DNA from 4 places in the Mixta intestinalis genome. Region 2 is predicted to be linked to each of the others. Evidence: predicted binding sites of a transcription regulator. Region 2 holds the regulator's gene; each other region holds the start of a gene.
What was found. The regulator Fur, encoded in region 2, represses iron uptake genes when iron is present. The targets are predictions, from matches to a motif close to ATAATAATGAGAACNACTATCAA.
Positions count from the first base shown of each region.

Region 1: a site for Fur is predicted at 627-649, ahead of fhuE (ferric-rhodotorulic acid/ferric-coprogen receptor FhuE). Genes of this name have one in related genera too.
Region 3: a site for Fur is predicted at 1,151-1,173, ahead of fhuA (ferrichrome porin FhuA). Genes of this name have one in related genera too.
Region 4: a site for Fur is predicted at 1,124-1,146, ahead of fes (enterochelin esterase). Genes of this name have one in related genera too.

Region 1 is NZ_CP028271.1:2,665,299-2,667,504, reverse strand. It holds gene C7M51_RS12295 (YehS family protein) at 1-344, shown strand, start outside; gene fhuE (ferric-rhodotorulic acid/ferric-coprogen receptor FhuE) at 814-2,206, shown strand, end outside.
Region 2 is NZ_CP028271.1:592,150-594,355, reverse strand. It holds gene fldA (flavodoxin FldA) at 108-638, shown strand; gene fur (ferric iron uptake transcriptional regulator) at 997-1,440, shown strand; gene C7M51_RS02735 (beta-N-acetylhexosaminidase) at 1,542-2,206, opposite strand, start outside.
Region 3 is NZ_CP028271.1:134,758-136,963, reverse strand. It holds gene fhuA (ferrichrome porin FhuA) at 1-1,110, opposite strand, end outside; gene C7M51_RS00555 (methyl-accepting chemotaxis protein) at 1,353-2,206, opposite strand, start outside.
Region 4 is NZ_CP028271.1:2,202,650-2,204,855, forward strand. It holds gene fes (enterochelin esterase) at 1-1,043, opposite strand, end outside; gene C7M51_RS10320 (TonB-dependent siderophore receptor) at 1,309-2,206, shown strand, end outside.

The DNA.
Region 1 (2,206 bases), 2.1 Mb from region 2:
TGCTGAAAGAGGAAGAGGAAGGCTTTGCCGCCTGCCCGGACGTGGTGATGAGCTGCTTTCTTAACGGCCTGATTTACCATCGGCGCGGTAAGGATGAGAGTATGCCGCCGCTAAAAGTAGAGCGTCGGCTTAATAACAATATCATTCTTAAGAAGCTGCGCGTTGCTTTCGCACTAAAAACGGATGATATTCTGACTATCCTGACTGCCCAGCAGTTCCGTATTTCAATGTCGGAAATTACCGCCATGATGCGTGCGCCGGATCATAAAAACTATCGCGAATGTGGCGATCAGTTCCTGCGCTATTTCCTGCGCGGCTTAACCAGCCGCCTGCGCCCGGCTTAATAAGGCTGACTCGTGCCGGGGCAGGGAAGGGTTTCCGGCACCGCCTGTTATAACCCAGGCCTGATATTTCGGTGACGTAAAATCCGTAGAGCAGGCTTTTTTCGCCTGCTGTGCATACAGAGACCGCTATTTAAATGATGTGCTGCTATCTGCTTGCTATTCGTTTTTAATTAATCATTTTTTTACAAACTAACCTCCTGTTTTACGTGCCAGCCCGCATAACTCCCTTGCCACGTTAGTTTTTCTTACCGTCAGTAATAGCCATTTACAGTGTGAATATAAATGATTAAAGTTCTCATTCGCAATCTTGGGGCGGAGCTCATCCTCGTAGCCGGGTTGCGATCAGGGAAGGGTTTACACGTCGGCAGTGGCTGTTGACGCAGGGAATACCGCATTCGTATCGCTTGCCAGCCTGACGGCGGCGAGGGTAGGGATAGCAAAAAATAAAAAAATTTCGCGAAGGTAAAACATGCTCGCACTTTTAACAAACAACAGGGAAAGACGCGTCCGTGCGTCTGTATCAGTAAAAAATGCGGCGCTGATCCTGACGCCTCTGGCTACGCTGGTGGCCGCCGCACTTTATCTTCCCGGCGCTGCGGCAGCACAGAAAGAGGAGATGCTGGTCGTTGAGGCTTCAGATGACAGCACCAATGAGACCCAGCAAAGCGACTACAGCGTGCCGGTCACCCAGGCGGGCACCAAAATGACCATGACCGTGCGTGATATTCCACAATCCGTCAGCATCATCAGCAAGCAGCGTATGCAGGATCAGCAGCTGCAAACGCTGGGCGATGTGCTGAAAAATACCACTGGCGTCAGCGAAAGCGTGGCGGATTACGATCGCAGCACCTTTTACTCACGCGGTTTCCTGATCGATAACTATATGGTGGATGATATTCCTACCGTATTCGAAGAACGCTGGAATCTGGGTGACTCCGCCGCCGATACCGCGATTTACGATCGCATTGAGGTAGTACGCGGTGCTACCGGATTGATGAGCGGAACAGGCAACCCCTCGGCAGCGGTTAATATGGTGCGCAAGCACGCCGACAGCCGCGAATTTACCGGCAACGTCTCCGCCACCTACGGCAGCTGGGATAAGCAGCGTTACGTGCTCGATCTCTCCGCGCCGCTAACCGCATCCGGTAACGTGCGCGGACGCATGATTGCAGGCTACCAGGACAATGACAGCTATATCGATCGCTACAGCGCCAACAAGAAATTTATTTACGGCGTGGTGGATACCGATCTGACCGATTCCACGACCTTATCAGTTGGCTACGACTATCAGGAAATCAATGCTGACAGCCCGCCGTGGGGCGGCCTGCCGCGCTGGTATCGCGACGGCGGTAAAACTGACTATCACCGCAGCTTCAGTACCGCGCCTGACTGGGCCTGGAGCGATAAACAGTCGAGAAAAGTGTTTGCTACCCTGAAGCAGCGTTTCGACAATGGCTGGCAGTTCACGCTGAACGGCACCCATACGGAAACCGAACTTGACAGTAAAATGCTTTATATCGATGGCTACTTTGACCGTAACACTGGACAGGGCGTAAGCGGCTACGCCGGTTATCCGGTTGTTGGTGGCACCGGCTACAACACCGGCAAGCGCAAAGTCCATGCGATCGACGCTTTCGCCAGCGGTCCTTATCAGCTGTTTGGTCGTCAGCACGAGCTGATGGCGGGCGTCAGCTACAGCCGTCAGCACAACCGCTATATGAGCGCTTTCGCCAACCTCTCGCCAGAGGATGTCGGCAACTTTAATAATTGGAACAGCAGCTTCCCGGAAACCAACTGGAACGCGCTGAGCCTGGCGCAGGAAGATACCATCCATCAGAAATCAGCCTATACCGCCACACGTA
Region 2 (2,206 bases):
CAGCGGCTTTACGAGTTCCGCCTCCAGACGGTCTCTGCTATTATTGCCGTAATCTGCATTCCACGGGCAGTTACCAATTCTATAAGTTTCAAGAGGTTATTAAACTCATGGCAATCGTAGGCATTTTCTTTGGCAGCGATACCGGCAATACAGAAAACATTGCGAAAATGATCCAGAAACAGCTCGGTAGCGACGTTGCTGCAGTGCATGATATTGCCAAGAGCAGTAAAGAAGACCTGGAGGCTTTTGATATTCTGCTGCTGGGCATCCCTACCTGGTATTATGGCGAAGCGCAGTGCGACTGGGATGACTTCTTCCCGACGCTGGAAGAGATCGACTTTAACGGCAAGCTGGTAGCGCTGTTTGGCTGCGGCGACCAGGAAGATTACGCTGAATATTTCTGTGATGCCATGGGCACCATCCGCGATATTATCGAGCCGAACGGCGCGGTAATCGTTGGTCACTGGCCAACCGAAGGCTATCACTTCGAAGCCTCTAAAGGTCTCGCCGACGATACGCATTTCCTTGGACTGGCAATTGACGAAGATCGTCAGCCTGAATTAACCAACGAACGCGTTGATAAGTGGGTGAAGCAGATTTACGAAGAGCTGCATCTGCAGGAAATTCTGGAAGCCTGATTCCGCGCTGATTGTGTACCACATCACATTGCGTAACAGGTTTTTCCTATAGAAATGATAGGTACGGGTTTGAAAATTTTATCAAACAGTCGGTAGAATACCCGTATCGGTCATACGCTTTCCTGCCGTTGTGCTGTAAAGCGGCAGGATGAAGCGAAATGTAAACGCAGCATCAGATGAGCATGAACAACGCCGGACGTAGCTCTTATTTTACTTCCACTTGCGGCTTCACGCCTCCCCGTACGGTTTTCATTTCGAAGCATCAGTTCTATAATGAGACGCATTAGCTTTAGCGTCGACCGATGTTCATGGCTGTTCAGCCACATTGTGACTAGCAAAGTAACAGGACAATATCCGCATGACTGACAATAACACCGCATTAAAGAAGGCCGGCCTGAAGGTTACGCTTCCACGACTAAAAATCCTGGAAGTGCTTCAGGAACCTGAGAGCCATCACGTCAGTGCGGAAGATTTGTACAAGCGCCTGATTGATATGGGCGAAGAAATTGGGCTGGCAACGGTATATCGCGTACTGAACCAGTTTGATGATGCTGGCATCGTTACACGCCATAACTTTGAAGGCGGTAAATCCGTTTTCGAACTGACCCAGCAGCATCATCACGATCACCTGATTTGCCTTGACTGCGGCCGGGTGATTGAATTTAGTGATGAATCGATCGAAGCTCGCCAGCGTGAAATCGCCACGCGTTACGGCATCAAGCTGACCAACCACAGTCTCTATCTGTACGGTCACTGCGCGACGGGTGACTGCCGCGAAGATGAAACATTACACGACAAATAAAAAATTGTGCTATGCAGTAATGGAAACCGGTGCCTGAGCACCGGTTTTTTTATGGCTTTGTGACGCCGGGCAAGCGTAAAAGCCTGCCCCAACGTTTTCAATCAGAGCGCTTCGCTGCGGCTGTAGCGCTCTCCATCCGGGCTGACGCTGCGTACCATAACGCTACTGCCTTCAGCAACCGTAGGCTTCATCCGCTCGTCATAGCGCAGCCAGCCTTTACCGCCATCCAGCGAGTATTCGATAGCCAGACCCGGCAGCGCAAGGTTCGCCTCCAGCTTGCCGTTGCGAATTTGCGCGCCCGGCACCGGCAGGCGGTAAGCGATACCGACTTTATCCAGCTTCGCCAGCTCACGTTGCCCCAGAATATTGGCGAAACGCTGCCAGTCGCGGTTTAACGCCTGACGATCGACAAACTGCGTGACGCCACCCTGATATTCACGCCCCGGCTGATAATCCTGCTCCCAGGAGGCACGATGCCAGGCGCGCTCCGCTACGGTAAACAGGCGCGGGAAGATCATATATTCCATCTGGTCGTCGGTACGTACGGTTTCACTCCACAGCTGCGCCGACAGCCCCCAGGCTCCGGGCCAGGGTTTATCAGAGCGTGCCGTAAAGGTTTTGCCATCACGATCGACTGAGGTCTCCGCATTTTGCGGTAGGTTATTTGGCGCAAAGCTAAACATCTTACGTTCATCGCTATAGCGCGTTCCCCAATAGTAGCCACGCTCTAACGGGTTCACCTCATAAGGGAAATCCATATAGACGT
Region 3 (2,206 bases), 460 kb from region 2:
TTTAGAAAACGCCGCGCCGCGATTGATCTCATTCGTTGCCGGGTTGAAGCTGCTACCGTAGAGGCTGCGATAGTCGGTATGCAGATCGGCATAACGCAGATTCTGACGCATCGTCCAGGTATCGTTAAAAGCGTGTTCGAAGTTGTAGCCCACCATTTTGGTATTGCGCGAAATCTTGTTGCTGTTTTCGCCTTCGTCAAAATTGGTTGGCAGCTTATGTTCTTTACCGTTGGCATCCACAATCGGCACCACCGTACCCTGACGAGGCAACCAGCCGTAATAACCGGTTTCCGGCTCGTTCTGGAACAGCGTAATCAGGTCAAAGCGGGTGTTACTGTCCGGACGCCAGCTAAAGGAAGGCGCAATAGCGTAGCGCTTCTCTTTATTCATCTCCTGCTGCGCGTCCTGGCTGCGCGCCAGACCGGTAAGGCGATAGCTGTATACGCCGTCATCATCAAGCGCATCGGAAAAATCAAAACCGGTTGCGAACAGGTTATCGCTTCCCATTCTGAACTGTACTTCGCGCAGCGGCTCGGTAACGGGACGCTTGCTGACCATTGAGACTACGCCGCCCGGGTTACTTTTACCGTACAGCACGGATACCGGTCCGCGCAGAAGCTCGGCACGTTCCAGGAAATAAGGATCGATGGCAAACTCAGAGTAGTTATCGCCCTGTAGTTTTAGCCCATCAAGATACTGGTTGGTATTAGTTTCGCTGAAACCACGAATTGAGAGCGCGTCGATCACGTCAGAGCTGCCGCGGTTATTGGTCAGCACGCCTGGCGTGTAGTTGAATGCGCCCTTCACTGAAGTAACGCTGTGCATCTCCATCTCTTGCTGCGTCACTACCGATACCGACTGCGGGTTCTTCTCAATCGGGGTATCAGTCTTGGTGCCGGTCGCGCTGTGCTTCGCAGCGATAGTCGGGGCCGGCCCCCATGCGCTCTCCTGCGGCGCGCTGGCTGAAGCATCCACCACGATGGTTTCTTCCGCTGCAAATGCGGTGCCGCTACCCGCCAGGGTCAAGGCTACCAGCACTGCCAGCGGGCGTTTTAACATGCCCGCCGAAGCAGATGCTGCAAGAATATTTTTACGCGCGTTAGTCATCATCTTTTCTCTAGTAAAAGGGGAACTATTAAACGAAATGTAAACGAGAATTATTCTTATGCTTATTATTGTGGTGGATAATATGCGAAACAGCGGAGCAACTGCAAGCGGTAATGGCGGCCTGCGGCCTGTCTGGGCGGGCGTTAAAGCACATTAACGACGCTAAGCGCTGCATCAAAAAGGGTGCCGCTAAGCGGGCACCCGTTCAGAAAAGAAGTAAAGGAAGGTGAGGTGATAACGCCGCGTCAGGCTCCGGTTGCGGCGTTTTCATGAGTACGGAAAACCGCAACCGATTCACGCAGCGCCCTCGCCTGTTCCGCCATGGAAGCGGAGGCGGCGGCAGACTGATCTACCAGCGTCGCGTTCTGTTGCGTGGTAGTATCCATCTGGCTAACGGCAATATTGATTTGCGAGATGCCCGCGCTCTGCTCTTTGGATGAATCGGAAATCTCTTTAACCAACTGCGTCGTTTTCTCGATAGCCGTTACGCTCTGATGCACTTTCTCCCTGGCATCCTGCACCATGCTGATGCCCTGCATTGAATGACCAACGGATTTTTCAATCAGCTGCTTGATCTCTCTGGCTGCCGTGGCCGAACGCTGCGCCAGCGCGCGCACTTCGCCTGCAACTACCGCGAAGCCTTTACCATGTTCACCGGCGCGCGCCGCTTCAACGGCGGCATTCAGCGCCAGGATATTTGTCTGGAAAGAAATGCCGTCAATAACCCCGATAATTTCCTGAATTTGACCTGAGCTGCTATTGATTTGCTCCATCGACTGAAGTACCGATTCCATCGCTTCACCGCCGCACAGTGCCGCCTGAGTCGCCGCCTGGGCAATTTCCGCCGCATGGCGCGTGTTATCGGCATTTTGACTAATAATCGATGCCAGCTGTTCCATACTGGCAGCGGTTTCCGCCAGCGAGGCGGCCTGCTGTTCAGTTCGGGCGGAGAGATCCTGGTTGCCGTCGGCTATCTCTTCTGAAGATGAAGCGATGTTGTCCGCGTTCTCTTTGATGGAGAAAACCAGCGTTGACAATTTGGCGTTCATTTCCTTTAGCGAACGCAACAGCGAAGCGGTTTCATTATTACCTTCGGCCT
Region 4 (2,206 bases), 1.6 Mb from region 2:
AGGAAACCAGGCTCATGGCTTTCCCGTTCTGCGAAGTGGGTCATAAAACGCATATTCGGCCACCAGAACGAGCCGGACTGGGTCAGCACACAGCCGAAGCGTTGCGGCCAGAAAAGCGCGGCGTAGAGCGCGGAAAGCCCGCCGTAGCTCTGTCCGGCGACCAGCGTGCGCGCCGGATCGTCGGTGAAAGCAGCGCGTTGCCGCGCCAGCGGCAGCAGCTCTTCCTGTACCGCCAGCCAGAAATCGGCGTTACAGGTCAGCTCACGCGAGCGCACATCATTATCGACGGCATCAATCATCAGCCACACCGCCGCAGGCAGCCCGCCCAGCCGGGTTTGCGCCTCCAGCACCGGCAGCAGAGAGAGCGTTTTTACCCATTTTTGCCCGTCGAGCAGAATAATCAGCGGCATATCCTCACCGGCCTCTGGCTGCCAGAGCCAGACCCGTCGCCGGTTACCCAGGCGCGCGCTGTGCCACTCAAAAGCGAGGTCATCCGCAGGCAGAGAGGATAAACCAGCATCCACGTCACGCCAGGCCTGCTGGCTGAGCGCCTGCGGCAGGTGGATAGCGGAAAGGACGCCGTCAAGCGGCATATTGGGATTGAGCGGATCGGCGATGGCACAGGGAAACAGCGAACACCACCACTCGCGCTGCTGCTGATGCTGCTGTTCCGCATCACCTTGCGGCTGCGGCGGTAGCTGCGCCCCGGTAATCGGGATCAGGCTGTAGCTACCGCGCCAGTCGGGTTCCACCAGTACCGTACCGCACCACACAGCCGTGCCGGGCACCCGCTCAAGACTTTTCGGCGTAAAGCTGTGATGGTCAGTCACGCCGTTAATATCCAGGTAGACGCGCTGAAAAGCGGAGGTGGTTTCATTTCCGCCAGGATCGCGCCAGAAAAAAATCAATTTCAGCCGTTCATCATCCGGCTGCCGCTCCACCAGCGGCGTGCCTGCTGTGGCAATCTTTAACCACCAGGCGTCGCTGTCAACATCGCCGGCAGCCAGCCAGTCGCCGGTTGTTCCGGCCGGTCGTATCGTCATGCTCCCCTCCCTTTTTCATTTCCTCCAAAGGTCACGCCGCCAGCGTGACATGATACAAACTTCCTAAAACTTAAATAAAAATGATATTGATAACAATTTTTGTTTGCAATACGCTTATCGACGTTTTGTGCAGTCATGCCTTCTGGCGTCTGGTAAAACCCGCCGTGACACCCCGCTGTAAAGGTGCCGCCATCGCTCCAGGCATAGTTAATAGCTTCTTATTAATTTTCTTTTTCCGAAATGGACAATTATCCAGGGAGTCGTGATGAGAAATAACCATGAAAGAGCCTTTCCCCCTTCCCCACCACGCATCGGTAAAGCGCTGCTCGCTGCCTCGCTCAGCGTGGCGTTACCCGCCATCGCCGCCGATACGCCGGAAGAAACGCTGGTGGTAACCGCAGGCGCGGTAGAACCTCCCGGTGCACCGCTACAGGGCATGGTGGCAAAAAGCAGTGCCGCCGGAACCAAAACCGCTGTGCCGCTGATCAAAACGCCGCAAACTATCTCGGTGGTCACCCGCGATCAGATGGATGCCCTGGGCGTGACCTCCGTTGCCGATGCGCTTAACTACACCAGCGGTGCCTTCACCAACTATCGCGGTTCCTCTAACCGCAATGATGAGGTGGTGACGCGCGGTTTCCGCTACGCGCCTAAATTTCTCGACGGCCTGAGCTACGGTCTCAGCGGCCAGGGCAACGCAACGGGACAGTTAGATCCCTGGCTGCTGGAGCGCGTCGAGCTGGTTAAGGGCCCCGCTTCGGTGCTTTACGGCCAGGTTAATCCGGGCGGATTGATCGCCATGACCAGCAAGCGCCCCACCGCGCTGCCCATCCATAAGCTACAGATACGCGGCGGCAATCAGCATCTGGGCGAGGTGGCCTTCGATTTTGGCGGCGTGCTGAACGATGACAGCAGCCTGCTCTACCGCCTGAACGGTATTGCCAGCACGCAACATCAGTTCGTGAAGGATTACAAACAGGAGCGCGTGGCGATTGCTCCGGCGTTAACCTGGCTGCCGAACGGCGCAACCAGCTTTACCCTGCTGACCAGCTATCAAAACGATCCTAAAGCGGGCTACCGCAACTTTCTGCCCCAGATCGGCACCGTCACGCCAACCGACAAAGGGCAATACATACCCTACGATCTCAACGTCAGCGATCCGG